Regions from separate parts of the Arthrobacter sp. MDT2-3 genome, predicted to be linked through region 1. Evidence: riboswitches for the same ligand, from Rfam matches in the RefSeq annotation. Region 1 holds a riboswitch; each other region holds the start of a gene.
What was found. Region 1 has a riboswitch for cyclic di-AMP ahead of AC5RUQ_RS05295 (aggregation-promoting factor C-terminal-like domain-containing protein). Riboswitches for the same ligand answer to the same signal wherever they lie in the genome.

Region 1 (7,054 bases):
AGGCCGGTGCAACGCAGCCGCCCAGCCCGTCCGGGGCGCGCGCGCAAGTGCGGCAGCCGACGTCGTCCGCCCGGCAGACGTCCAAGGGACAGTCGTCCCAGGGAGAAGGCACGGCGAGGCAGGGCGCCACCAGGCAAAATGCCACAAAACAACGTTCCACAAAGCTGCCGCAGGGCCGTACAGCAACAAGGAAATAGCTTGGGCGCTAATGGGCCCGCGGCACCTTGAATTTGGTGATCCGTGCGTCCTGTCCGTCCAGCTCAGCCCACGACTTTTCCGTTTCGAGGACAGTGAGCGCGTTGGTGGGGTACCTCGTTGCGGCGTCCATGTAGGCATCGTGGTCTGAATCGCGTGAGGCGAGGTGCATGGCAAGATCCTGTACCCCTGGCAGGTGCGCTATCAGCATCAGCGTGGTGACGGTATCGGGCACGTGGTTGACCACGGTAAGCATGCGCAACGCGGAGGAAGCGTAGAGGCCGTCTTCGAGCTTGGGCGTGGGCGCCTTGTCCCCCAGTTCAGAACAAACCCAGGTGCAGGTCTGGCGGGTCCTCAAGGCGCTTGAGCACAGGATGAAGTCAGGCACGATGTTGTGCTTGAGCAGCCAACGTCCAGCAAGGGGCGCCTCCCGGTGGCCCCGTTCCTCCAGCGGCCGCTCGTGGTCAGCCACGCCACCAGGCCAATCGGCCTTGGCATGGCGCATGATCACAAGGCGTCGAAGATGGTGCTGGCTCATGGCCCAAGCCTAAGGCACGGCCAGATGACTCCTGCGTGCCTCTGGGTGCTAGATCGAGTATTCCGGAGCGGCCCAGACAACAACCTCGGGGTGCTCGTAGAAGCGGTAGCCCTGGCCGCGGACGGTGCGCACGGTGTTGGCAAGGCGGCCCAGCTTGGAGCGGAGGCGGCGGATGTGGACATCGATGGTGCGCTCGTTGGGCACTTCTTCAGCGTTGCGCCACAGGCCTTCGAGCAGTTCGTCGCGTCCTACAGTGCGGGTTCCGTTTTCCACGAGGTAGTTCAGGAGCTCGAACTCTTTGAACGTGAGATTCAGGGATTCACCGTCCAGGTGCACTTCGCGGCGGGCGAGGTCGATCAGGACGCCTGAGGGGCGCGGCTCCTGGGGCTGCTGCGGCCGCGGGGTTTCGGTGCGCTGGCGGGTGTTGACAGTGGGGTCACCGAAGGTGGAGCGGACGACGTCGAGTGCTGAGCCGGGCGTGCCGGCAGGGGCGACGGCGACGGCGGCGTAGCTTTCGGCTCCCGATACCAGGGACTGAGCGTAAGCGCGGATCTCCTGGGCGAGTTTGGCGATGGAGGTACCTGCGGCGGCTGCGGTTTCCTCGTCGATCCCCATGTAGAGAACGAATCCACGGGCCACAGTGTCACTGGCCACTGGGCGGACCTGGTCGTGCCCGGCAACTACGGGAGTGGGGGCAGTGAGCGGCGCCGACTCGGCCGGCGGAACGGCGCGGAGTTGGCCGTAGGAGTTGGGGTTATAGCCCTGGGGGCCGTATCCCGAGCCGGGAAAGCTGCTTCCGGAAGTGGCGGGAGCGAGCGACGTGCGAGGTCCGAAGCCGGGGCGGAGGCCGGAAGGCTGGCCACCCTTGGCGGCGTTTCGGACGGAAATGTGGACGTATCCGGATGCAACTGACATGGATTGCTTACCTCAATGTGAATGGCCGTCATCGCGGCTCGAATGCTGGGTTCCCCGCAATGAAACTGGGGAGGGACGCCCGACGCTGGGCTGGGGGCGTATGCCTACAAACTTCGAGGGGTGGGAAGATCAGGCGTACATTCGACAACAGCGCATGTCGACAGCAGCGGATGTGCTGGGCCAATAGTCTGCGGCTGCAGGTGCTGTTGAGTTCTTGTTCACAATGGAAGTGTGCAGCGTAACAATGCGAACTTGCAAGTAACAATGGACCTTTCCGTCCGCATTATGAGACAAAAGCGCTTGATGTGTCACAGATCACGATTCTGGACAATCGTCAGATTGCTGATCATTGTCCTGCTTCCGGGGCGGGAAAGCAGCTTCTGATGAAGTTAATTCGCCGGTTGCTCCACTAGCGGCCCTTTTCTTCAGATGTGCAGGGAATGCCGAAATTGCCCTTCTGTGCGCCCCATCTGTCCAGTGGCAGCCGGAGCTGGAGGAGAAAAAATCGCCCTTCCTCTGCTGTATGGCCAACTCTTCAGGGCGCCCATCTGTCCAGCTTCCCATTGACCGACGCTGGCCGGGCAGCAGCAGCCCCTCTTCGCAGGCCGCCATTCCCTGCCCAGCTGGCTACGCTGGTATTCACAGCTAAGGCACAGGAAGCCCATAGCCCCGGCCAAACGACTGATCGGAGAGTTGTTCCATGGCCACTTCGCACTCCATGACCAACAACCTCCCTGAGCTTTCCCACCCGGACGGCTCCCCCATCCGCGCCCTGGTGGTCGACGACGAGCCAAGCCTTTCGGAGCTGATGAGCATGGGCCTGCGCATGGCCGGCTGGTCGGTGGCGGTGGCGGCCGACGGCCCGGAAGCAGTGAAACTGGCCAAGGACTTCCGTCCCGACGTCCTGGTCCTTGATGTCATGCTGCCGGGGTTCGACGGCGTCGAGCTGCTGGGAAGGATCCGCACGTTCGCACCCGAGGTACCCGCTCTCTTCCTTACTGCCAAGGACGCGGTCCAGGACCGGATCGTGGGCCTGGCGGCCGGTGGCGACGACTACGTCACGAAACCGTTCAGCATGGAGGAAGTCTTGCTTCGGCTGCACCGCCTGGTCCAGCGTTCCGGAGTTGCCGCTATGGACACGGCCGAATTGGTGGTAGGAGACCTCGTCCTTAACGTCGATACCCGTGAAGTGACCCGGGCCGGCGAGGAGCTCCAGCTCACGGCCACGCAGTTCGAGCTGCTCCGCTACCTCATGGAGAATCCCAAGCGCGTCATCAGCAAGGCGCAGATCCTGGACCGCGTGTGGGACTACGACTTCGGCGGCCAGGCCAACATTGTGGAGCTTTACATCTCCTACCTGCGCAAGAAGGTGGACGCAGTTCACCCGCCCATGATCCACACCGTGCGCGGCGCCGGGTACGTCATCAAGCCTGCCGAGTAGGCGCACCATGGCGTCACAACAGGCAGCCGATCCCCATCGCCGAAGCTGGCTCAAACCCGGCACCTGGCACTTGCGTACCCGCCTCATCCTCCTGGCCATGGCCCTGCTGATTGCCATCTGCGGTGCCGTGGGCGTTGCAAGCTACGCCTCCATGGATGCGTTCCTGACCCGCCAGCTGGACGAACAGCTAAGCCAAGCTGCAGAGCGGTCCAACAATCCGGGCCGCCCTCCCATGGGCGGCTCCAACGGAAGGGACCCCTTGGACGCCCGCGGCCAAAGCGTGGGAACCATGAACGCCCGCATCCTGAACGGCCAGGTGAACAGTGGTGGATTCCTCACCTCGGACACCACGCGTTCCGCCCTGTCCGCCGAGGACAAGCAGACGCTGCTGGCACTGGCGACAGATGCGGAGCCCGTGGACCGTACCCTCTCGAACGGTGGCTACCGCCTGCTGGCGGTGAAGACCACCTTTGGCGATGTCCTGGTCACGGGACTCCCCCTCGCTGCCAAAGAAAGCACGCTTGCCTCCCTCGTGTGGACCTTTGCGGTCGTTTCGCTTGGCGGGTTGCTTTTGATCGGATTAGTTGGCACGGTCCTGATCCGACGCACCATGAAACCTCTCGAGCAGCTGTCGGAGGTTGCCACCCGGGTATCGCAGCTGCCCCTGGACGCGGGCGAGGTGGCGCTCGCGGTGCGCGTACCGCCGTCGAACTCCAATCCCGGGACGGAAGTGGGCAGCGTCGGGCACGCGCTCAACCTCATGCTGGACAACGTGGCAAACGCGCTGCAGGCGCGCCAGAAGAGCGAAACGAAGGTGCGCCAGTTTGTGGCCGACGCCTCCCACGAGCTGCGCACTCCCCTGACCGCCATCCGCGGCTACACCGAATTGATGAGGATGACGGAGTCTTTCACCCCGGACGGCCAAAAGTCCCTGGCCCGTGTACAGAGCCAGTCGGAGCGGATGACTGCCTTAGTGGAAGACCTGCTGCTGCTTGCCCGGCTTGATGAGGGCCAGCCGTTGAAGCTCAGCGAGGTGGACCTTACGCAGCTGGTGGTCGAAAGCGTCAGCGATGAAAAGGTGATGGCACCGGGCCACAACTGGCGGCTGGAACTTCCGGATGAGCCCGTGGTGGTCACCGGTGACGCCTCCCAGCTGCGCCAGGTGCTGATGAACCTGCTTTCCAACGCGCGCAAACACACGCCTGCCGGCACCACTGTTGTTACCGGCGTGGGAAAGACCGCTGGAGGTGCCGCGTTGATAACGGTAACGGACGACGGCGCCGGCATCCCGGCCGAGTTTGTGGACCATGTTTTTTCGCGCTTCGCCCGCGCAGACGCGGCGCGGAAGGGCGCGGAAGATGGGGCGGGCACTGCAGCAGCCGAAGGCACCAGCGGCCTGGGGTTGTCCATCGTGGAATCTATTGTGGAAGCCCACGGAGGAAGGGTAACGGTGACATCACAACCGGGGCGCACACAGTTCGCCTTACAGCTCCCCTCGAGGTGGCGCTAGCAGCAAGGCGACGCGCCGCCGTCGTGATCTCTGTTACCAAAATGTGACTTACGCGCTGCACTCCTGTACCGTCGATTGGGTGCAGTTCGTGTTCGAGCCGCATATCCGGATGACGCCAAGCTCTGCCACTTCCCGGATTCCCTTTGAACAAAGGCAGAGGCGGGGGACCCACCGTCCCGGGCACTGATTGCCCTTGGGGTTAAGCCAGCACGTGATCTTTCCGTGCGGCCGGATGCCCTCATCCGAACCCGACAGCTAACTCCGCAGGTGTGAGAGGCGATCCATCATGTTCAAAATCCTGGTAAAACCACGTCCGAAAACCCGGCCTGCACCGCTCGCCGGACCGGAAGCCGGCAAAATCCCTTCCTTCGGCAAGCGCGCGGCCGTGGTGGCCGCATCCTGCGCACTCCTCGTCGGAGTGGGAGCTGCGGGACAGGCTACGGAAACCAGCATCCGCGTAGCGGCCACCGAGACGCAGGCCGCCCAGGCGCAGTCGAACCTCAGCATCGAGAAGAGCGAGATTACCTCAAATCCCGCGCCTGAGCCCGCCGTTCCGGAGATAGCTGTAGCCCCGCAGGCGGCCGAGCCCGCCCCTGCGCCGGCTCCCGAGCCTGCACCGGCACCCGCTCCCGAGCCCGCTCCGGCACCCGCTCCCGAGGCGGCTCCAGTACCTGAGCCTGCTCCGGCCCCGGCGCCCGAGCCTGCGCCCGCCGTCGCGGTCAACGATCCCGCCGGCGCCCAGGCTTACGCCGCCAGCCAGCTGGCGAACTACGGCTGGGCTCCTGACCAGATGCAGTGCCTGGTAACCCTATGGGACAAGGAATCGGACTGGACCACCACGGCCACCAACCCGAGCAGCGGCGCCTACGGCATCGTCCAGTCCCTGCCGGCTGAGAAGATGGCCAGCGCCGGTGCGGACTACCTCACCAACTACCGCACGCAGATCAACTGGGGCCTGAACTACATCCAGGAGCGTTACCAGTCCCCGTGCGGTGCCCTGAACTTCCACCTGTCGAATAACTGGTACTAGACAGTACGGGCACACCCGCTCTGCAACACGGGCGGCGTACTAATCAGCCCCGCACGTCTGGATCCCGCAGCTTCTGGGTCCCACACCTTTGAAGGACCGGGCCGACGTGGAACTGGACACGCAACCCCGGATTGTTGAGGTCCCTGAGGATCTTGCCGCTGCAATGGCTGCGGAGCCGGCGGCGCAGGAGTTCTACGCGACCCTGGGCTACAGCGCCCAGCGGCGGTACGTGGAGCCGCTGGGCGAAGCCAAAACTCCCGAGACCAGGTCGCGACGCATTGCCAGGTGGCGGACCTCAAAGCCGGAAAGAAATGACCGTCCGGCCCTCCTTGTCCTTGTCCACTCGGGCGGCGACGGCACCGTAATCAGGAATATGCAGGACCCCCGCCGGAAGCGGCCCGGTGTTCGGCCCCACGGCTACGGTTGGGATACCGGCGGCCACCCCGGCCGCAATGCCGGCGGGAGCGTCTTCAAACACCACGGCGTCGGAGGGATCCACGCCGAGACCGGCAGCGGCCTTCAGGTATCCCTCGGGATCCGGTTTGCCCCGGGTCACCAGTTCGGCCGTCACGACGGTGGCCGGCATGGCCAGCCCCGCTGCCCCCATCCGGATGTCAGCAAGGACCCGGTCAGCTGATGTCACCAGCGCGACGGCGTCCGCCGGCAGGGTGCTCAGCAGCCGGGCGGCTCCGGGCAGCGGCAGGATGCCCTCGGTCCGGAGGCGTTCCATGGCGCCCAGTTCCGCTGTCAGCGCCAGCACATCCGCCCCGGGCGGCGCGAAACGCCGGACGGTATCGCCGGCTTGGACGCCGTGCGACGTCCGGAGTATTTCCTCGATGTCCAGCCCGTAGCGCGCCGCGAATTCACCCCAGACCTGTTCCACCACTGCCGTGGAATCCACCAGGGTGCCGTCCATGTCGAAGAGGACGGCGCGGCAGGTCAGGGTCCGGACAGCAGCCGGTGTGGAGGCGTTCACGGTCCCCATTGTGCCTTAGGCGCTGCGCTCGGGGGATCACCGCTGCGCCTCCACTATCCCGTTGCCGCTTACGGTATGTCAGGCGCCGCGGCCGGGGATGTATTGGACCGCCCACCTGTTGCCGTCGGGATCGGCGAAGTACACAAAGTGGCCCCAATCCTGCACGTCCACGTCACTGACGTCCACTCCGTTGCTCTTGAGCTGCTGGTGCGCGGCATTAATGTCGCTGACCACCAGTTGAAGGTTGGAGCCGGTGCCGGGAGGCGCCTCCGTAAGCCCGTCGCCAATACAGATTGAGCAGGCGGAGCCGGGAGGCGTCAGCTGGACAAAGCGGATGGAGTCCGTGGGCCGCTCATCAAAGTCGGCATTAAAGCCCACCTTGTTGACGTAGAAGTCCTTGGCGCGGTCCACGTCGGACACAGGGACGTACACAAGTTCGAGTTTCCAGT
Region 2 (7,054 bases), on a different contig from region 1:
GCCGGCGCATCACCTGCGGCGCTAGTGCACGTTGCCGCGTTCGACGGCGAAATCACCGCCGGGGTACATGATGGTTTCGTGGCCGTCATCAAAGCGGACCAGGTAGGGCGGCGTTCCGCCCTGCCCGCGCACTTCGAGAATTACGCCGTGCCGGTCTGTAGACCCGACGGTCCTTCCGTGAACAATAATCCTGTCGCCCTGTGCAGCCTCCATGGCTATCACCTCCAGCCCCAGATTACGACTGCCCGCCATGAGGAACAATGCCAAAGGAAGGCGCCGACGGAAACGGCTCGGCATGGCAGGATTTCCCCATGCCGCTGAACCTTCTCCTGGTCGCCGATACCCATGTGCCCACGCGCGCCAAGGCTCTCCCTGCGCAGTTGTGGGCCGCCGTCGAAAGCGCCGATGTGGTGTTCCACGCCGGCGACTGGGTGACGGCTGAACTGTTGGACCAGCTTGAGGACCGGAGCAGCCGCCTTATTGGGGTCTACGGCAATAACGACGGTCCTGACCTGCGGCGCCGGCTGCCTGAAACGGCCACCGCCACGTTCGAGGGTGTCCGCTTCGCCATGGTGCACGAGACCGGACAGGCGAAGGGCCGGGAAGCGCGGTGCGAGGCACTTTATCCGGACGCCGACGTGCTGGTCTTCGGCCACAGCCACATCCCGTGGGACAGCACCTCCCCTGGAGGGCTGCGGTTGCTGAACCCGGGCTCCCCCACAGACCGGCGCCGCCAGCCTGCCTGCACGTTCATGACAGCGGTCGTGGACTCGGGAACCATCAGGGATGTCAGGTTGGTGGAGGTAAGCCGGGACTCGAAACCCTACTGAACCCCTAGTGGAATGCGGGTTGGCAGGGACAGGCTGAAGTGCCTAGGCTTGGAACGGTAAGCATGCTTAGTTTTACCGTGTTCCACCCCTACCCAACAGGAGGACCACCATGACAGACCAGTACACCTTCCGCGATCCCGTGACCGCGTACGGGAAGATCTCTCCCCCCGAGCAGCACCAGCCCGAGCCGGGCCTGGACGCTGAGCTGGAGCCCAAAGCGGACCTCGGCGAGAACACGTATCGAGGGACCGGCCGGCTGGACGGCAGGAAGGCAATCGTGACGGGTGCGGACTCCGGGATCGGGGCGGCCACTGCCATTGCCTTCGCCCGCGAGGGGGCCGACGTCGTCCTGTCCTACCTGCCGGAGGAGGAAGAGGACGCAGCCCGCATCGCGGGGCTCATCGAGGCCGCCGGCCGCAAGGCCGTGAAGGTCCCAGGGGACCTGAAGGACCCCAACGTCTGCCGTGAAGTGGTTGATACCGCAGTGGCCGTGCTGGGCGGGGTGGACATCCTGGTGAACAACGCCGGCAAGCAGGTGGCGCAGGAGGAGCTGACCGCCATCACGGACGAGCAGTTCGACCACACCCTTAAAACTAATGTGTACGCGATGTTCTGGCTGACCAAGGCTGCGCTCCCACACATGCCGGCAGGATCAACCATCATCAACACCACGTCCATCCAGGCCTACAACCCGTCCCCCACGCTGCTGGACTACGCCACCACCAAGGGCAGCATCAATAACTTCACCAAGGGGCTGGCCCAGCAGCTCGCGCCCAAGGGCATCCGCGTCAACGCCGTAGCGCCAGGGCCCATCTGGACGCCGCTGCAGGTCAGCAGCGGCCAGCCCAAGGAGGAACTGCCGGAGTTCGGCCAGTCCACTCCCCTGGGCCGGGCGGGCCAGCCGGCAGAGCTCGCCCCGGCGTATGTTTTCCTGGCATCGCCGGAGTCCAGCTACGTCATCGGGGAAACGCTGAACGTCAACGGCGGCAGCCCCTCGCCGTAGCGTTGAGTTACACCACGCGAGCCCGACGGCGGTACCTTGCGCAATTGCGCAGGGCGCCGCCGTCGGCCCTTAAGCGTTGGCCCTTAATGTTCGCCCTTGCCCGCCAGCAGCTCGTCGGTAGCGCCATCGGGCTGCCCATCGAAGAACTGGGCCAGGACTGTTTTGAAGACGGTTTCCCCGGGAGCTGCGCGGAGGAACAGCGTCATGGACGACTGCAGCTTCCGCGCGTCGATGCCGCCCAGGATGTCCTCCGCCGGGCGGCCTTTGTGGTTGGTGACCGCAAGGGCGCAGTCGAGAAGCCGGGGGCCCAGCACGGGATGGTCCAGGTACTCCCGGGCTTCGGCAAGGGAGCTGATGGCGTACCGCTGCGACATTTCACTCTGGCCCAGGCCGGCGATCTGCGGAAAGATGAACCACATCCAGTGGCCGGATTTCCTGCCCAGCTGCAGTTCGGCCAGGGCCTGGTCATAGGTCCCGCCGCCATCCTGCGCGGCAACAAATCGGTCCAGGTTATAGGGATCGTTCATGGGTGTCTCCTTGTGATGGGGCTTCGTGGGCAGGTTGCTGTGCGAGGTAGGCGGCCGCGCTGCGCAGCCGGCTGTCAGAGTCCGTCCGCCATCGGGCGAGGACAACATGTGCGCGTTGCCGGTCGCGCCCGCCGAGCCGCGCCAGGAAGGGCGCCACGACGTCGGCCAGCAGGGGTTCGGTCAGTTCGCTCGTGCCGGCAGAGCGCAGGAAGCCCTCAATCCGCGTCAGGTCCGAATGGCGCAGGAGTGACTCCCTGGATTGGAGCAGCACAACGGCGGCGAGCCGGCGCTCGAAGACTGCCCTGGAGCCGGGCTTGGGCTGACCCCACAGGGCGGATGCCAGCTGTACCACGGCGTCGTGATCGAAGTCCTTGTACTTTCGCAGGGCGTCGCGGATGGTCCCCCGGACAGCACCCACAGAGGAGCCGTAGGAGGCCAGCTGCCCGCCCAGCCGGCCCTCGACGTCGTCCGCACGGTACCAGGCACCCTCGTTCTGCAGCGTGCGGTCAATGAAGGCGGCAACAACAGTCACGTCCACGCCGCTGCTCATTGACTGCGGCCTGCCGATGCGTGCCGGATGCAGAACGGGGTCCACGGCCGTGCCTCCAGCCTGCCTTCGGCGATGGCGTCCCCGCAGACCGCGCAGGTCCCATAGGTGCCGACGGCGATCCTGGCCAGGGCCGCCTCCACCTCGCCGAGCCCAATGCTGCTCTGCTTCAGCAGGGCGGACGCCTGGGACAGTTCGAAGGCGATGGTGGAGCCCTCCGGATCATGCTCGTCGTCCACGTTGGAGTCCTGGCGTGCTGAATTTGCGGAGGCGATGTCCGCGCGGAGGGCCGGCAGGAGGGCCGCCTTCCGCTCCCGTTCCTCCTCGAGCAGGAGACGGAACCGTTCGTAGTCGGGCATGGGAAAAGCCTACGCGGGGTCAGGACCAGTTCCTCGCCACCGGTGGTTCCAGGCGGCGCACGGCGAGCCGTCTTTGACGGCCAGCATTTCTCGTTATGGAGCGGAGAAACATCCGCCTTCCGCACGCCAGGCGCGCATGCCGCGCCCTAGAGGTGCTCGCCGAACCACGCGAGGGTATCGTTCCACGCCGCCGTAGCCTGGGCTTCGTTGTAGCGGTCGCCGGTGTCGTTATGGAAGGCATGGTCAACGCCGGGGTAGACAGTGAGCTGATGGACAACATCAGTGGCTGCGAGCGCATCCTTGAGAGCAGGCATCGCGCCCGTGATGCGCTGGTCAAGTTCGGCATAAACGCCGAAAACGGCGGCCCTGATGTCCGGCACTTTGGCCAGGTCAGGGGCCGGCCCATAAAACGCCGAGGTGGCTTTTAACCCGTCCAGCTCGGTGGCCGCCTGCCATGTAATGCCGCCGCCGAAGCAGTAGCCGGTCATGGCGATACGGCCGCCGTCCACGAAGTCCTGGGCTTTGAGATACTCCAGTGCTGCTGCGAAGTCGGCAACGTGGCGCGGGGCGCCGGCTTGGGTGAGGGCACCGGGAACTGCGTCGCGGTCCATGTTTGCAGTCCCGCCCTCCCGGCTGAGCAGGTCAAGGGCAAGGGCCGCGTAGCCCGCTTTCGCGAAGCGGCGGGCCACATCTTCGATATGGGGTGTCAGGCCGCGGTTTTCATGGCAGATCAGCACGGCAGGGCTGCGCCCTTCCCGCTCCGGCCTGGCCTGGTAGGCACTGATTGAGGTTCCGCCGGACGAAAACTGTACGGTCGCCGTCGTCATCCCTGGCGCACCCTCCGGAACGGAAAGCGGGCTCTTTGCCCCGGGCACAGCACCGGAACCGGCAGTGCCGGCGGCCGAAGATGTTGAAGGCTCCGGGGTGGGCATGGGGTCGGTGCTCCGCGGTACCTCACTGGGCGTACAGCCCACCAGCAGCATCGCCGCCGCTGCTGCTGCCATGCTGCCGGTGATGAAGGCAACCCGCCGGGTGAAGGTCCGCTGACTCAGCGCGCCGGCACGGTAGTCGTCAAAAAATTCCTCGATCAGGTATTTCTCATACTTGCCTAGCTGGGTCACTATGCCTCCTCGCCGGTGCCGAACATCCTCCTCCGTCCGGTACCTCCGGGCAAGGTTCGCGGCCACTTTTCGAGATCCTTTATCAGTTTGTGACAAACAACACGGCCAGATGTGCGGCGCGCCTATTTCGGGTGGTCAGCCGGATGCGGCAAATGAGTCTATTCGATTGCTAAATACGATAGGAACACCTCGTATGTTACCCAAATGTGACAATCGGTCCGGAATCAGGTTATGGTCTTCAGGTGTCCCTCTCAGACGGGACATTCCCGTCAGTATGCCGAGCCCTGCCACTGACCCGGGATTCAATCGTTTCCAGCTGGCAGGGACGGGGGAACCAAGTTTCCGCGGCCTCCTACGAGGCCTTGGGGTTAAGTCGATAGCGCCTCCGTTCCGTGCGGAGTCGCTGCCGGCCGGGTATCTCCAACCCGAACCCGACAGCTCACCCCGCAGGCATGGGAGAGGCGATCAACCGTGTCAAAAAATTCCACCACCGCCCGTCACCGCGCGACTCCGGCCCGCTCCATCGCGCTCGAGGGCTTGGCTGTCTCAGCCAAGTCGCTTGGCCGCCCGGCGCTCGCCGTAGCCGCAGCTTCCGGCATTGCCTTCGGTGTAGGCGCCCCGGCCCACGCAGGCGTTACCGGTCCGGACACCACTGAGACCACCAACACCCAGGCTTATGCAGCACCTGCTGCTGCAGTGGCTGCCCCCGCAGCAACAGCTGCAGCCAACGTGCACACCGTCGTCTCCGGCGACACCCTGGGCGCCATCTCGGCCGCCAACGGTGTAGCCCTGAATGACGTTCTGTCCGCCAACGGCCTGGCGATCGACGCGATCATCTTCCCCGGCGACCAGATCCAGATCCCCGGTGCCGGTGCCGTTGCAGCTGCTCCGGCTCCCGCCAAGGCTGCTGCTCCGGCTCCCGTCAAGGCTGCTGTTGCTGCCGCTCCCGCTAACACCGGAATGAACCTGTCCTACGCCTCCACGACGCCTGCTCCGGCTCCGGCAGCACCCGCTCCGGCACCGGCAGCCGCCGGCACCGGCACCGGCGCAGCCATCCTGGCGGCCGCTTACGGCCAGCTGGGCGTCCAGCAGGACTGCACCGCCATGGTGGAGAAGGCTCTCCGCTCCGTGGGCAAGGGCGTTGGCGACCTCGCCCCGGGCCAGTTCTACCAGTACGGCTCCACTGTGGGCACCCCCGCTCCCGGTGACCTGGTGATCACCGCCGGCCACGTGGGCGTCTTCGCCGGCAACGGCCAGGTTGTCAGCGGCGGCGTGGACGGTTTCAAGACCGAGGTCCACTCCATCAGCTGGCTCAGCGGCGCTTCCTTCGTCCGCGTAGCGTAGTCACACCACCCGAACAGGGGCGGCAGACGGGATTGTTCCCGGCTGCCGCCCCTGTTTTGTTGTCCGGGCCTGTTGTTGCCAGGCCCTGTTTTGTTGTCCGGCCCTCCAGGCAGCCGGCCCGCAGGTGCCTTGGCTGCTTATACTGTGGCTGCTTCAGTGCCGTGCGTGCTCAGGTGCCGCAGAAGGTCTGGTAGCTGCCGAAGTCCTCCGGCGCTCCCTCGGTGTAGCGTTCGACCCCCGGCCGCTCGTGGAAGGGGTCACGGACCACGTCGAGGAGTTGGTTGAAAGGACCAAGGTCTCCCTCCGTTGCTGCGGCGAGCGCTTCCTCCACCAGGTGATTGCGCGGTATGTAGGCGGGGTTGACCCGGTCCATCATGCCGGCGTCGGGTTGCAGGGCACGCCACCGCTCCGCCCACGCGTCGAAGGCAGCCAGGTCAAGGACCATTCCCCTGGCCGGGCGGTCATTTCCCCTTGCCGCGTGGGCCAGGTTCCGGAGAAAGGACGTGTAGTCGATTGGTCCGTCCCTCAAGAGTGCCACCAGCCCGTCCACCACCTCCGAGGCTTCTTCAGCCTCAGGGGTTCCCGCTGGGGCTTCCGCCACACCGAGTTTGGTTTTCATGCCGGAGAACCATGCGTCACTGTATTGGCGGCGGAACTTGCCGAGTGCCTCGACGGCAGGGGCCACGGCCTGTTCCTGGTCCTCGTTGAAAAGCGGCAGCATGGCCTCGGCGAGTCGGGCCAGGTTCCATTCGGCAATGACCGGCTGGTTGGCGTACGCATAACGCCCGCCGACGTCAATGGAGCTGTAGACCGCGGCAGGATTAAAGGCGTCCATGAAAGCGCAGGGCCCGTAGTCGATGGTTTCTCCGGAGATGGTCATGTTGTCCGTGTTCATCACGCCGTGGACGAATCCCACCAGCATCCACTGCGCCACCAGTGATGCCTGGGCGGCCACCACCCGTTCGAAGAGCTCGAGGTAGGGGTTTTCTGCTTTGGCGGCATCAGGGTAGTGCCGGCTTATGGCATGGTCGGCCAGGCGGCGCAGGAGGTCCAGGTTTTCGGTGGCCCTTGCGTACTGGAAGCTGCCCACGCGCAGGTGGCTGCTGGCTACCCTTGTCAGCACGGCCCCGGGAAGCATCGTGTCGCGGCGTACGGGGCGGCCGGTGCCCACCACGGCAAGGGAACGTGTTGAGGGGATGCCGAGTGCGTGCATCGCCTCACTGACGAGGTATTCCCGCAGCATTGGTCCGACGACGGCACGGCCGTCCCCGGCGCGGGCAAATGGTGTGCGGCCCGAACCTTTCAGGTGGACGTCCCGGAGCC
Region 3 (7,054 bases), on a different contig from region 1:
TCGAAAGCAGGATTACGGCACCGGGCAGGATAACCTTGAGGGATACAGACCAACGCGGTCTTTAGCCGTCATACCCTGGACCCGCACAACAATGTGGATGCGGTGACGGCTGGCCGCGTCTCAAGACGTCAGAACGAAGAAGGTTGATTACGTGCCTACCGGCAAGGTCAAGTGGTATGACAAGGAAAAAGGTTTCGGATTCCTCGCGGGCGAAGATGGCCAGGAAGTCTTCCTGCCCAAATCGTCGCTGCCTGAGGGTGTAACCGAGCTGAAGGCCGGCACCCGCGTCGAGTTTGGTGTGGCCGATGGCCGCAAGGGTGCCCAGGCCCTGGGCCTGCGGGTGCTGGACAAGACGCCGTCCATCGCCAAGGCCAAACGGCCCAGTGCCAAGGACCTTGCGCCGCTGGTCCAGGACCTGGTGACTGTTTTGGACAACCTGTCCGGAACCCTTTCCAAAGGCAAGTACCCGGAAGGCAATAAGGGCAAGGCCATCGCCGCCGCCCTGCGTAAGGTTGCCGACGAGCTGGACGTTTAGGCCCTGATGAACCGGGAAGCTGATCAGCAGGACCTGGAGTCACTCGATCCGGAGTCAACGCCCTTGGCGAAGGGGTTGGAGTCGCCGGATGAATCGATGGGCCCGGTGTCGTTGGAGATGGCGCAGCCGCAGGCAGGTGCCGCCGCCGGCGGGGCGGCCGGTGGTACCGCGGCCCCTGCCGGCCTTGAGCCTGCCGGCCTTGAGCCTGCCGGCCAGGCGCCTGGGGCGGCAAAAGCAGCCAAGCGCCGCGCCGGTGTGCCCGTCTGGCGGACGGGCAAGCCGGACGCTTTCCTAGCTGCTGCGGTGGACACGGCACGGACCGCCATTCAAGGCATCACCGCGGCATCGGACGTTGGGCAGCACCTGGCAGCCAAAAGCGAAGGCGACCGCCTGGTAACCCACCTCTTTGAATGCAGGCTGCCCGGCTATGCCGGGTGGCAGTGGTTCGCAGTACTGACCCGGAATTCGCGGTCCAAGGTGGTCACGGTCAACGAGCTTGGCCTCTTGCCGTCCGAGGAGTCCATCCTGGCGCCCGAATGGGTTCCGTGGGCGGAACGGGTCCGGCCTGAGGATGAGCAGGAACAGGAATCGGAGCGCGGCGAAGACCCGGTGCACGAGCCGGAAGCCGGCACGCCCGACGCCGGTGCAGAGCAGGCTGGTGTACGCGCAGACGAGGGCGATGTACCGGAAACTGTCGCCCTTGAGCCCGCTACCACTGAGCCCGCCATCGCCCTGCCTGCCGGCGGGGATGCTGACGGGGATGCTGGAGCCCTGGACAATGAAGCCGTGGACAATGAAGCCCTGGACGCTATAGCCCGGAATGACCAAGTTCGGGTTGATGAAGCCGCGCACGTGCGGGAACAACCCTCAGGCCACGACGCCGGGACGGATTAGGCGCGGAATAGCGCGCCCAGGCACGGAAAACTGAGTTAAGACGCGCAAACGGCGCCGATCGGGCAGAACCCGGGCGGCGCCGTCGTGCGTTGGGGCTGGAGCGTTACGTCAGCCGGATGACCTTCGCAGTTTCGGTCACTTCCGCAGTTCGCCCACCACGAAATCAATGCTGGCCAGCAGGGCGGAAACATCCGCCGGTTCGATGGCCACGAACGTTGCAATACGCAGCTGGTTGCGGCCGAGCTTGCGGTACGGCTCGGTATCCACGATCCCGTTGGCGCGCAGGACTTTGGCGACCGCTGCGGCATCCACGGACTCATCGAAGTCGATGGTTGCAATAACGTTTGAGCGCTCCTCCGGGTTCGTGACGAAGGGGGTCGCGAACTCCGAGGCCTCTGCCCAGCTGTAAATGCGGCCGGCAGAGTCTGCCGTGCGCGAAGAAGCGAAGTCAAGGCCGCCATTGGAGTTCAGCCACTGCACCTGGGCGTCCAGCGTTACCAGCGTGGACAGTGAGGGAGTGTTGTAGGTCTGGTTCAGGCGTGAGTTGTCGATGGCCGTCTGCAGGTCAAGGAAATCAGGTATCCAGCGGCCGCCTGCCTTGATCCGCCCTGCACGTTCGAGTGCAGCGGGGGAGAACAGTCCGAGCCAGAGGCCGCCGTCGGACGCAAAGTTCTTCTGCGGCGCAAAGTAGTAAACGTCACTTTCCGCTACGTCCACGTCCAGCCCGCCCGCGGCAGAGGTGGCGTCCACCAGTACCAGGGCTCCTTCGTCTGCGCCGGCAACACGCTGGACCGGGGCAGCAACGCCCGTGCTGGTCTCGTTTTGCGGCCACGCGTAGACGTCCACCCCGGCTTCCGCCTTGGCTGAAGGGTGCGTGCCCGGCTCAGACACGATGATTGACGAGGAGTCCAGGAAGGGCGCTTTGTTGGTGGCTGCGGCAAATTTGGAGCCGAACTCGCCGAAGGACAGGTGCTGGGCCTTGTTTTCAACGAGGCCGAAGCTGGCCACATCCCAGAAAGCCGTGGAGCCACCAACGCCCAGGACCACTTCGTAGCCCTCTGGGGCACGGAAGAACTGGCTGAGACCCTCGCGGACGGAGCCAACAAGGTTCTTGACCGGGGCCTGCCGGTGGGAGGTGCCAAGGATGTTCTTCGAGGCGGCGGACAGCGCATCAATCTGCTCCTGCCTGACCTTGGAAGGCCCGGCGCCGAACCGTCCGTCCTTGGGCAGGAGGTCGGCGGGAATAGTGATGCTGGTTTCGCTCACGGGTGCTCCAATTTCGGGCTGGACATGGCTTTGGTCCGGACGGGTGTTGGTGGCCGGCAGCCGGTGACGGCTGCAACCAGGGCCTCCCTTATTCTGCCTGAACGGCACAATAGGCGGGAACCGGAACCGTCATAGTCCAGCCAATGAGACGCCCCGCCCGCGCCCCGGTGAACTATTCGGACAAAGTCAAAATAGGCTAAGCTTTTCCACGGACTACGTCGCGGTGAAGGCGATACGGTGGGACAACGCTAGGTACTGTGCTCGAGGAGCTGAGCTGGATGACGGATCTGATCGATACTACGGAGATGTACCTTCGGACCATTCTGGAGCTCGAGGAAGAGAACATCGTTGCCCTTCGCGCCAGGATCGCCGAGCGGCTGCGCCACTCCGGGCCTACCGTCTCCCAAACCATCGGGCGCATGGAACGGGACGGCCTGGTGGTTGTCTCCGGCGACCGCCACCTGGAGCTCACCGAGACGGGCCGGAAGCGTGCCACCGAAGTAATGCGCAAGCACCGCCTGGCTGAACGTCTTCTCGCCGATGTGATCGGTTTGGACTGGGCCTACGTCCACGACGAAGCCTGCCGCTGGGAGCATGTTATGAGCGAGCGGGTGGAACGGCGCATCTATGAGCTGCTGAACCATCCCACTGAGTCCCCTTATGGGAACCCGATCCCCGGCCTTGCTGCCCTGGGCGGCGTGCCGACCCTGGGTTTTGCGGATGGCGCCATTAGCCTTTTGGAGGCGATGAAGTCGTACGGTCCTGCCTCGGTGGTGACCATCAGCCGGCTCGCCGAGCCCATCCAGGTAGAGCCTGAACTGCTCTCCCAGCTTGATGAAGGCGGTATCCGGCCGGGTGCGGCTGTGTCGCTGGAACGGGTGGGTGACTACATCTCGGTCCGGGTTCCGGGTATCGAAGGTGCCTTGGAGCTGCCTCCGGAAGTTGCCGCCCATGTGTTCGTGGCGATCCGCTGAAAGGCAAAGAGCGGACGCCATACTCCGTGTGAACTGCGTTACGCAAAGATAACGGAATTGTTACTTTCGGGCTTAAGCATCTATAGTTGAACCAAGCGTTGATATTAAAGCGTTACCTGATCTGGAGCCGAGCTCTGCCAGCGGATCAGGAGCACGAGTCGTAACTGGCAGAGGCGGGGGAACCACAAGCGGCAGCGGGGGACTGCCTTGGGGTGAAGTCCGTCAGCAGCAAGCCTCTTCCAGTGAAGGATTCCTCCGGGGATATCTCTGTGCCGAAGCTTGCTTACGGCGGACCGGGTCTTTGTACTCTCTGACCCGAATCCGACAGCTAACTTCGCAGGCTTTCCAGAGAGGAACCCTTCTTGACCATGCAGAATTCCAGGGGACGCCGCCGCGCGGCGGTCCCTGCTTCGACACCGCGTGTTGTCGAAGTCATCACCTCGGAACGCCCCCGCGATCCGCACCGTGATGCGCGCCGCCGTCGGGGTCCCTTCCGCCAAATTACTGAATTCGCCGCTGCCAGCGGCATCGGCCAAAAGGCCGGCATCGCCCTGGCCGCCACCGGACTGGTGCTCACCGTGACCGTGCCGGCCACCAGTCCCGTGATGGCCACGGATGCCTCGGGATCCACTCCTGTCGCCGCGTCCGCTGTTGTGCCCCAGCCGCAGGTTTCCGCGGAAGCAGGTGCCCAGATAGACTTCAGCCGCTCTGCTGTGGTTACCCAGGCAGACCCGGACGGCAAACTGAAGCAGCTGCTCAGTGCCCAGTCTGCCGGTGCCATCACCCGCGCCGCTTCCGCAGGAAGTCTTGGCGCCCCGCTCGCTGCTTTGACCACTGCGTCGCCGTTCGGCTACCGGGTCAGTCCGATCACCGGAGGCTCCGGCGACTTCCACCGCGGACAGGACTACGTAGCCCAGTGCGGCACCTCTGTTCTGGCCGCAGCCACTGGAACGGTCACCTTCGCCGGCTGGCACCAGTACGGCGGCGGCAACCGCGTCGTAGTGGATCACGGCAACGGCCTGGAAACCACTTACAACCACTTGTCGTCCTTCAGCGTCAAGGAAGGGCAGACGGTGTCCCGCGGGGACGTCGTGGCCCTCAGCGGGACCACGGGGGCTTCCACCGGGTGCCACCTCCACTTTGAGGTCCAGGTCAACGGCGAAGTTGTTGACCCGACCGGTTGGCTTTAGTCAAATGACGGTGAGCTATCACTTGGTGTTGACATGCCGTGACCTGAATGTGACATTCTTCCAAAACTGCTGTACCGTCTAACTCGCGTCAACTTTTCCGAAGTTGACGCTCTTGTGCGGATTGCCTAACTCTGCCACCGCTCAAGGTCCGTTCGCATTTCATCGTCTGGCAGGGGCGGGGGAACCAATTTTGGCCTTCAGCTTTTTGAAGGCCTTGGGGTTAAGTCGCAAAAGCTTCCCAGGAAGCCGCGCGGCCGGGTGACTCCCATCCGAATCCGACAGCTCACCTCGTAGGCATTGGGAGAGGCTACCTTCGTGTCTTCACGCCATAATTCTGCGCGCCACCGTGCGCAACCGGTTCGTACCAACCCCCTGGACTCCATGTCCAAGGCTGTTAGTGCCAATGCCGGGACAGTAGGTCGCCAGGCTGCAGTCATCGCAGCTGCCTCGGGCCTCATCCTGACCATGGGCCTGCCGGCCAATGCAGCGGACACCACCGCTGGTGTCTCCGCTTCCACGGAATCCGGATCGGCACAAAGTGCCCTCGCTGTCACGGCGGCGCCCACGGCTACCGTCTCCTTCGAGCGCCCCGTGGTCAAGACCACCCCGGCACCCGTTGTTGAGCGGGTAGTTGCGCAGTCCACGGACTCAGACGATGAGCAGGGAGTGACCACCGCTTCCACCGCGTCGGCCGACTCCGTTGCGGACAAGGCCGTGGAGACAATTGCCTCCGCGTCCACTTCCGGAATTGCGGGCCTCGCCTACACCGGCATCGGCCGTCCGTACGTTTGGGGCGGCACCACCCCCAACGGCTGGGACTGCTCAGGCTTCACCCAGTGGGTCTATGCCCAGGCCGGCATCAGCATCCCCCGCGTCAACGCGTGGACCGCAATGAAGCCCACCTCCACGCCGCAGCCGGGTGACCTGGTTATGCAGAACGGCGGCGCGCACGTCGGCATCTACGTCGGCAACGGCATGATGATCAGTGCCCTGAACCCCTCCCAGGGAACGCTGCTGCACTCGGTAGCTGCTACCGGCTCCTCAGCATTCTTCACTATGAACTAGTTCTTCGACCTCACGGTCCAAGGGCTTTTTCTTTGCCCAAACAGCTCTTCGCTAAATCACCACACATCCCCGTTCGGGACGTGCCGGCGTACCCCCAAGATGCCGGCGCGTCCAAACACCTTTGGCTGCCCACATGCGGCTTTGAAGGAAACGAAAGAGAGAACTGATGACTACTCGTGCAACCGCACGGCACCGCGCCGAGGCCACCAAGACCAACTCGCTCGCCATCATTGCCAAGGCTGTCGGCGACAACGCCGGCGGTGTAGGACGCCAGGCAGCCGTTATCGCAGCCGCTTCCGGCCTGGTCCTGACCAGCGGCCTCGCGGCGAACGCTGCTGACGCCAACGTCCAGCGTGACTCAGCTCCGGCCTCCACGCTGGAAGTCGAATCAACGGTTGAGGCTCCGATCTCCGCTGCGTCCACCATTGCCATCTCCTTCGAGAAGCCTGCTGTGACCACCACGCCGGCTCCCGTTGTGGAAGCTCCGGAGCCCGAGGTGGAGGTCCAGGAAGCCGCTCCGGCTCCTGCTCCGGCCGCAAGGACCGCCGCTGTTGCGAAGGTGACCGCTACAGCTCCGGCTGCAGCAGCCCCCGCCGCTCCTGCCTCGGCAAGCGGCAAGGGTGCAGCTATCCTGTCCGCAGCCTACGCCCAGCTTGGCGTTATGCAGGACTGCACCATGCTGGTGACCAACTCGCTGGCTGCCGTGGGCATCAACTTCCACGACTGGCCTGCAGGCTACCTCTCCTTGGGCCGCACCGTGAGCGCTGCTGAAGCCCAGCCGGGCGACCTGATTTACTACGCCGATGGTGGCTCCGGCATGGCCCACATAGCTGTCTACGCCGGTAACGGCCAGGCAGTGCACGGCGGCTACAACGGTAACCAGACCGTAGTCTTCAGCGCCAACGTTGGTTCCGGCCCGGTGTTCATCCGCGTTAGCTAATGCTCTCCGGCCTCGGATGCGCGTCTGATCCCTAAACAGGACCCCTGCCCTTGCGGCGGGGGTCTTGTCTGTTAACTCCCGGCATGGTGTTGACTCCCGGCAAGCTGCGAGCAGCGAACTGGGCAAGATGCGGGAGTTCACGAATTCCGGCCGGACACGGCACCGCGTGCTCCAGCAATTAGCTGATAGT
Region 4 (7,054 bases), 850 kb from region 1:
GCAAACTGTGGGAGACGATGAGCTCCCACTGGCCGACGGCCGACCAGCAGCCCGGCGCCACGCCGGCGCACATCGAGTTTGCCCGCCGCTGGCGGGCCATGCCGAAAATGGTGTTCTCCTCGACGCCCAGCACGGTCGACTGGAACACCCGCCTGGCCACCGGCGACGCGGTCACCGAGATCACCCGGCTCAAAGCGGATGACGGCGGCTTCATGGACATCGGCGGTGCCACACTCGCCGCGGCGGCCATGCGGGCCGGACTGATCGACGAATACATGATGGTCACCCATCCGGTCCTGGTGGGCGGCGGCACGCCGTTCTTCACAGCCTTGGACAACTGGGTGAACCTCAACCTGGTGGAGACCCGGAAGTTTCCCGACGGTGTGGTCCTGACCAGGTATGAGACCAGGCGCTGAGTCGAGTTGCGGGAGCAGCAGGCGGCATCTTGGTTGCTTCGCGTACGCGGCGGAACTCAGTCCGCGGCCGAAGGTCGGGAAGGCATGGGGCAACATAACCACGCGATCCGGCGGAAATGGCAGTGCTCCAATGTGCAGAGGGCATGCTGAAGGCCGGTGAGTTAATGCCCCCAAGGCATTGACTCACCGGCCTTCAGTAGTTTCTATTTGCCTGCGCGGACGAAGGTGACGGCGCCCTTGGAGGTCATCCAGGTCAGGGGGTGGACGGCGGTTTCGTTCTTGCCGTTCAGGCCGGAGCTGAGGACCTGGCCGTTGCCGACGTAGATGCCCACGTGGCCGGACTGGACAACCATGTCACCGGGCTGGGGATCAGTGACGACGGTGCCGTAGTTCATGAACTGCATCGGACCAAGGTCACCGACAGGAATCCCTGCAGCATTCAGGGCATTTTCGACCAGTCGTGTGCAGTCCTGAATCATGCCGATCTGGGCGTAAGCGGAGGACACCATAATGGCATTTACGCCTCCCGCTGCCGGGGCAGGAGCCGGAGCGGGAGCGGGAGCGGCGGGCGTGACGGTTACCTGGGCCTTGGCCGGCGCAACGGCCTGCGTCTTGACGGCGGCAGAAGCGGCAGGAGCGGCAGCTTTGGGGGCCTCGACGACGACTGGTTTGGGTGCTTCGACGACGGGGGCAGGCGTGGTCTTGACGGCGGGACGCTCGAAGGAGATCTGCACTGTGGCGTCTGCGCTGAGCGGGGTTTGTACCTGGCTGGCGACTTCCAGGTTCGATGCCGGCTCGGCTTCGCGCTGGGTTGGGGCGTCTGCTGCCTGGGCGGCGATGCCGCTGGTCAGGACGAGGCCGGAAGCGGCTGCAATGACGGCGGCCTGACGGCCTACACCGCCGGCGTGGCCGGCGAAGGATTTGGACAGGACCGCCAGGGGGCTGGTCTGGACGGGGACCGCGCGGCGGCGGCCGTGAGCTTTGCCATTGGGCATGAAAGAGCCTCTCCCACTGCCTGCGAGGTTAGCTGTCGGATTCGGATGGGAGACACCCGGCCGTGGTGATGCGCGAAAGGCACCAGGCACGGCTTCACCCCAAGGCCTGCCGGAAGCAGGCCGTTATTGGGTTCCCCGTCTCTGCCGGACGATTTTGCGAACGGATCCCGGGCAGCGGCAGAGTTAGGCAAGTCTGCTCAGGAGTGCCGCATTCGGAGAAACGGGCACGGCTTCAGACCCTACGTCACAACAGCCCCATTTGTCACATTTGCATAACGCACTTCGGGCTGGGACTTACGTCAATCGTTCCCGTTCAACGGGGCGTAGCAACGATGTGAAGCATCGCCCCGTTGATTTAAAGGCCGCCGTAGTGGGCAACCACCTGCAGAGTGCCCAGTAGCCCATCCCCAGCACGAGGGACCCGGCAACCGCAAGGACCGGGTTGATGGGAAGCAGCAGCGGGTAGACCAGCCAGTGGGTGAGGTAGATATACAGGGACGCCGCGGCCAGCCAGCCGATGACCCGGCGCAGGACGGCCGGCACCGGCAGGGCTGGCACCCACACCAGCAGCAGAATGCCTGCAGCGACGGTGACATCGCGGACGGTGCTGCCGAAGAACCCCGGCAGCGTCATCAGGGTGATGACCGAGACAGTAATCCTGTGGAAGTGTGTGCGGGCCCGGGCGAGCGCCCAGCCGAGCGCGAAGAGCCAGAACACGGGCGGCGGCTTGGGAAGGCCAGGATCCACGATGTCGTACCGGCTGAGCAGCGCGATGGCCACCAGCCCCACGGCGAAAGCGAACGGCGCACGGCGCTCCACCCGGTCAACCCAGGGCACGGCCATAAGCGCTGCCACGGCCAACAGGATGTACACCAGCAGTTCCACAAACCAGAAATGCCACTGCGTGGTTACTTGCTCGGGCCCAACTATGGCGTTCAACAGGAAGATGTTGGCAACGCTGTAGCGGTCCGTGAGCACGTAGGCCACGGCGATAAAAGCGGTGGAGGGCACAACTATCCGGGCCACACCGCGGAGCTGGCGGCGCAGCCGCGGGAGCCGCTGGTCCGCCAACTGGAAGCGTGCGAAGTTGTAGCCGGCCACCACGAAGAGCAGGTGGGCGGTCTGGAACATGATCAGCTCCACGTGCGTGGCCACAATGCACACGATGGCGACGGCCCGGAGCACAATCGAGGTTTCCAGGAAGGAAAAGGGGCTCCGCCGCCTGGGCTTCCGGCGGCGCTCCAATTCCCGCACCGGCAAAAGGTGCCAGTCGGAAGGAAGCTGTCCCAGGACACGTTCCAGCTGAACCGAGACCGCCACGTAGGACAGCGAGTCGCCGTCAAGGGAGACGAACGTGTCGTCGTTTCCCACAACGGGGCATTCCAGGGCCTCGGCGAAAATGCTTCGGATGTCGTCGGGGTTGCCGGCGGGGGTTGGGCCCTCCGGTGCCGGCTTGGCGGTTGCGGCGCGGGCGGTACCGACGGCACCCGCAGCAGCGGGCGCTGGAGCGGCAAGTCCCAGGACGGCCGGGTAGTCCACCTTGCCGGTGGTCAGGCGCGGGAGGGCTTCCACGGCATGGATCACGACGGCGGTGCGCGGCAGCCCCAGCGTGCCGGCCAGGGTCTTGGCGAGCAAACCGCCGTCGTGCCCGCCTTCGACGGCGACCACAAGGCGGTCGTCGGTGCCGGCGGCGGCTGCGGTGATTCCCATGTCGGCGAAGATCCGCTCCACCTGGCCGAGGTCCACGCGCAGGCCGACAATTTTCACGAACCGGCTGCGCCGTCCCACCACCTCGTACAGGCCGTTCGGGTGCCGGCGGGCGAGGTCTCCGGTGCGCAGTTCGCGGACTTCCCGGCCGAGTGCCAGGTCCCCGGGGTGGTCGGCGTAACCGAGCATGACGTTGGGGCCGCTGTAGACCAGTTCCCCGTCTGCCAGGTCCTCCACCGGTTCAATGCGGAAGGATCCGCCCGGTACGGGGACGCCGATGGTTTCAGCATGGTCGGCGGCCAGGTCAGGTGGCAGATAGGCCATCCGGGCGGTGGCTTCCGTTGCTCCATACATCACGAAGAGGTCCCAGCCGCGGCGCTGCCCGGTTTCCGCCCAGGCGCGCACCTTCTCCGGTGCCAGCCGTCCGCCGGCCTGGGTGACGTAGCGCAGGTTGGGCAGGTCCGCATCGGCGAAGCCCACCCGCTCCAGGAGGTCGAAGGTGTAGGGAACCGCCGCGAAGGAGGTGGCCTGCCGTTCCCGGAAGAGATCCCAAAAGCAGGGATCCACCACTGAGAGGTCCGTGAGGACCAGCCCTGCCCCGCGGACCAGGTGACTGTTAACAACGGACAGGCCGTAGCAGTAATGCAGGGGCAGCGTGGTGGCGGCCTTGTCGTCCGGCCCAATGCCCAGGTACTCGGCGATGGCTTCGGCGTTGGCTGTGAGGTTGGTATGCGAAAGCCGCACCAGTTTCGGCGAGCCCGTGGAACCCGAGGTGCTGAGCAGCAGGGCCAGTTCAGGATGCAGCTCATGCCGGGAGCCGGCGCGCCGCTCCTCGAGCACGGGCACCCCGTGCCCGTCGCCGGAGCGCAGCAGTACGTCCGGGTCGTAAGCGTCCATGAGGGACGCGAGGGCTTCGGGCTTGTCGGCCGGGGCCAGCAACAGGACATGGCCAGCCGACAGCGCGGCGAGGTACGCCACCAGCGAGTCCAGGTCGTTCTGCGCTGCCAGCACCACCAGGCGCCGTGCTGTTCCCAGGCGGGTGGCGGCGTCGTCCACGCGGGCGGCAAGCTCCCCGTAGGACAGGACGCCATCCGCGGTGAGCACCGCCGGGCGGTCGCCGTGGCGGGCGAGGTCGGTGAAGGCGGCCCGGGCGAGGTCTGGCTGCGCGGTCAACGCGACACCGGGGCGGTATGTAGGGACATGGAACTGGCCTAACTTAGCTGGACTGGCTCGGGCGAGCGCTGCTTCAATGTGCTGCCCGGGGGTGGGGATGTGATGGCATGGTCGCCCAGCAGCAGCGTGGGCGTGGTGCCTGCCGCTACGGACACCGCTACCGCTGTTCCAACCGGATGGCGGACGGTGTGGGGCTGCCAGGAGCGCACGGTGCGTCCCGAGGCCAGCCGCACGTAATGGAGGACGAAGGCGCCGTGGTACTCCACCGCGGACACCCGCGCCGCAGAGTCGGGGTCCGGGTGCAGCGCCACCTCGTGCGGCCGCAGCACCACATCTACGTCCGCTTCGCTGTTGGCCCAGCCCGGGACAGTTGAAACGACGCCGATCTCGCAGGTCAGCAGGGCGCGGTGCACATGGGCCGGGAGGAAGTCCGCGTCGCCCATGAAGGAGGCCACAAATCGTGTGGCCGGCTGCTCGAAGACCTTCTCCGGCGTGTCCGCCTGTTCGATGACGCCGCCGCGCATTACCACCACCCGCGTGCCGACGGAGAGCGCCTCGGTCTGGTCGTGGGTGACGAGGACGCCGGTGGTGCCGGCCTCGCGAAGCGTCGCCACAGTGTCCCGGCGCACCTGCGCGCGCAGCGACTCGTCCAGGCTGGAGAACGGTTCGTCCAGGAGGACGACGGCAGGGCGGGGCGCCAGGGCGCGGGCCAGGGCCACGCGCTGCTGTTCGCCCCCGGATAGTTCGTGCGGGTATCGGCCCGCAAAGTGGCCAAGCCGTACCAGGTCCAGGACTTCCCCGGCCCGCGTTTTGCGCTCACCGCGGCTCAGCCGGTCCAGCCCGAACTCGACATTCTGGGCCACGGTCATGTGCGGAAACAGTGCGTAGTCCTGGAACACCAACCCCACCCGGCGCTGCTCGGGTTCGACGAAGTGGCGCTTGCCCGCCACGACGTCCCCGGCCACCCGGATGGTGCCCCCGTCCGGCCGTTCCAGGCCTGCGGCGAGGCGCAGCGTAGTGGACTTACCGCAGCCTGAAGGACCGATCAGGGTGACCAGCTCGCCAGCCGGCACTGCGAGCTCCAGCATATCCACGCCTACGGCCCGTCCGTAGTGCTTGCTGACGCCTTCAAAGACCAGCGCTGCCGGAGCAGTCTCCATGCCCGCAGGACGATTTCCGTGTGCCATGCGCATGGTCATGCTGGGGCCTTTCCAGGTGTTTCATTGCGGCGGGCTTGCCTCACGAGGACCAGGACGGGGAGGACGGCGGCCGCAACGATCACCAGTGCGGGCAGCGACGCCTTTTCCCAGAAGTTTTCACGGGCCAGTTCATAGACCCAGACGGACGCCGTGGTGAATCCGAAGGGCCGGAGCAGCAGCACGATGGGCAGCTCCTTAACGGCGTCGATCGCCACCAGCATCAGCGCCACCGCAATCCCGGACCGTGCCAGGGGGACATGCACCCGCGCCAGGATGCGCCGCGGGGCAGCACCCAGGCTAAGGGCCGAGAAAGTGAGGGTTGCCGGGATTTTCGCGAAGCTCGCGTCCACTGCCTGGTAGGCCGGTGCGAGGAAACGAATCACGTAGGCGTAGAGGATGCCCAGGACCGACCCCGTGACCAATAGTCCGGTGCCGCCGGGAACGCCGGCAGCCTCGAGCGCATTATCGAGTGCCGCGAAGGAGATGAGGACGCCAATGCCCACCACGGCGCCCGGCACCGCGTAACCGAAAGTTGTCAGCTGCGCCGCGGAGGAGACGAACCGGCCACCGCTGAGGCGGACGCCGTGCGCCACTGCCACGGAGAGGAACACGCAGGCCGCAGCGGTGGCTGCCGCAACCAGGAGGGTATTGACGATGTACTCGCCGAACCGCGGATCCGCGAGGAAGCCGGGGTTCTTAACTGCCCCCCCCACGGCCCAGCCCAGCAGCTGGAGGACGGGAATCAGGAAGCCTGTGCTGACGGCAGCTGTGCACAGTGCGGCGGCAGCCAGGCCTCGGCCGCCGCGGAGTGTTTTCGGCTGCAGGCCCTGCCCCCTCCCGCCCTGCCGGTGATAGCGTGCCCGGCCGCGCAGTGCCCGCTCCCCCGCCAGCACGGCGACGGCGAACAGCAGGACCAGGACGGCCAGCTGGGTAGCTGCGTGGAAATTGAAGGTGCCCTTCCAGACCAGGTAGACACCCACGGAAACGGTCTGGACGTTGAAGTACTGCACCGTGGCGAAATCAGTCAGGGTTTCCATCATCACCAAGGCCATGCCCGCGGCCAGCGAGGGCCTGGCGAGCGGCAGCAGAACTCGCCGGAGTGCGCGGCCCCGCCCTGCACCGAGGGTCCGCGCTGCATCGTACGTTCCCGACGCGTGCTCACTGAGCGCGGTGCGCGCCAAGAGGTAGACGTAGGGGTAGAGGGACAGCGACATCACCAGCACTGCGCCGGGCAGCGACCGGACGTTGGGGACCCAGGCGTCCGTACCCAGCACCGCGCGCAGGGCGGACTGCACCGGCCCGGAGACGTCGAACACGGAGAGGAAGACGAAGCCCAGGATGTAGGCGGGTACCGCCAGGGGCAGGACCAGCAGCCAGGCGAAGACAGTGCGCAGCGGAAAGCGGTAGGCGGTGACGAGCCATGCCAGGCCGCCGCCCACCAGGAGGGAACCCGCTGCCACTCCCAGCATCAGGAGCAGGGTTGTGAGAACCATGCCGGCAAGTCCCCGCGGCGGCGCGGTGTCGCCCATGCTGCCCAGGCCATCAAGGACCACGGCGAACACGG

Region 2: it holds a riboswitch for cyclic di-AMP, as region 1 does, so the genes downstream of both, AC5RUQ_RS19080 (LysM peptidoglycan-binding domain-containing protein) here and AC5RUQ_RS05295 (aggregation-promoting factor C-terminal-like domain-containing protein) in region 1, are expected to answer to the same signal.
Region 3: it holds a riboswitch for cyclic di-AMP, as region 1 does, so the genes downstream of both, AC5RUQ_RS20015 (M23 family metallopeptidase) here and AC5RUQ_RS05295 (aggregation-promoting factor C-terminal-like domain-containing protein) in region 1, are expected to answer to the same signal.
Region 4: it holds a riboswitch for cyclic di-AMP, as region 1 does, so the genes downstream of both, AC5RUQ_RS01285 (NlpC/P60 family protein) here and AC5RUQ_RS05295 (aggregation-promoting factor C-terminal-like domain-containing protein) in region 1, are expected to answer to the same signal.

What each region holds. Positions count from the first base shown of each region.
Region 1 is NZ_JBNHFS010000001.1:1,120,310-1,127,363, reverse strand. It holds gene AC5RUQ_RS05320 (hypothetical protein) at 1-197, shown strand, start outside; gene AC5RUQ_RS05315 (SixA phosphatase family protein) at 206-733, opposite strand; gene AC5RUQ_RS05310 (winged helix-turn-helix domain-containing protein) at 782-1,648, opposite strand; gene AC5RUQ_RS05305 (response regulator transcription factor) at 2,349-3,089, shown strand; gene AC5RUQ_RS05300 (HAMP domain-containing sensor histidine kinase) at 3,097-4,599, shown strand; cyclic di-AMP (ydaO/yuaA leader) riboswitch at 4,720-4,880, shown strand; gene AC5RUQ_RS05295 (aggregation-promoting factor C-terminal-like domain-containing protein) at 4,886-5,629, shown strand; partial or broken gene AC5RUQ_RS05290 (hypothetical protein) at 5,793-5,855, shown strand; gene AC5RUQ_RS05285 (HAD-IA family hydrolase) at 5,925-6,614, opposite strand; gene AC5RUQ_RS05280 (VOC family protein) at 6,684-7,054, opposite strand, start outside.
Region 2 is NZ_JBNHFS010000008.1:35,307-42,360, forward strand. It holds gene AC5RUQ_RS19045 (DUF1918 domain-containing protein) at 22-213, opposite strand; gene AC5RUQ_RS19050 (metallophosphoesterase family protein) at 312-830, shown strand; gene AC5RUQ_RS19055 (glucose 1-dehydrogenase) at 940-1,833, shown strand; gene AC5RUQ_RS19060 (DUF1810 domain-containing protein) at 1,917-2,360, opposite strand; gene AC5RUQ_RS19065 (DNA alkylation repair protein) at 2,344-2,910, opposite strand; gene AC5RUQ_RS19070 (TraR/DksA family transcriptional regulator) at 2,907-3,266, opposite strand; gene AC5RUQ_RS19075 (dienelactone hydrolase family protein) at 3,413-4,387, opposite strand; cyclic di-AMP (ydaO/yuaA leader) riboswitch at 4,692-4,855, shown strand; gene AC5RUQ_RS19080 (LysM peptidoglycan-binding domain-containing protein) at 4,859-5,731, shown strand; gene AC5RUQ_RS19085 (protein adenylyltransferase SelO) at 5,901-7,054, opposite strand, start outside.
Region 3 is NZ_JBNHFS010000009.1:49,449-56,502, forward strand. It holds gene AC5RUQ_RS19995 (cold-shock protein) at 152-535, shown strand; partial or broken gene AC5RUQ_RS20000 (DUF3027 domain-containing protein) at 653-1,249, shown strand; gene serC (phosphoserine transaminase) at 1,565-2,695, opposite strand; gene AC5RUQ_RS20010 (iron-dependent transcriptional repressor DtxR) at 2,974-3,669, shown strand; cyclic di-AMP (ydaO/yuaA leader) riboswitch at 3,816-4,027, shown strand; gene AC5RUQ_RS20015 (M23 family metallopeptidase) at 4,038-4,859, shown strand; cyclic di-AMP (ydaO/yuaA leader) riboswitch at 4,988-5,170, shown strand; gene AC5RUQ_RS20020 (C40 family peptidase) at 5,241-5,924, shown strand; gene AC5RUQ_RS20025 (NlpC/P60 family protein) at 6,091-6,864, shown strand.
Region 4 is NZ_JBNHFS010000001.1:268,764-275,817, reverse strand. It holds gene AC5RUQ_RS01290 (dihydrofolate reductase family protein) at 1-416, shown strand, start outside; gene AC5RUQ_RS01285 (NlpC/P60 family protein) at 620-1,411, opposite strand; cyclic di-AMP (ydaO/yuaA leader) riboswitch at 1,415-1,606, opposite strand; gene AC5RUQ_RS01280 (AMP-binding protein) at 1,706-4,291, opposite strand; gene AC5RUQ_RS01275 (ABC transporter ATP-binding protein) at 4,330-5,490, opposite strand; gene AC5RUQ_RS01270 (ABC transporter permease) at 5,487-7,054, opposite strand, start outside.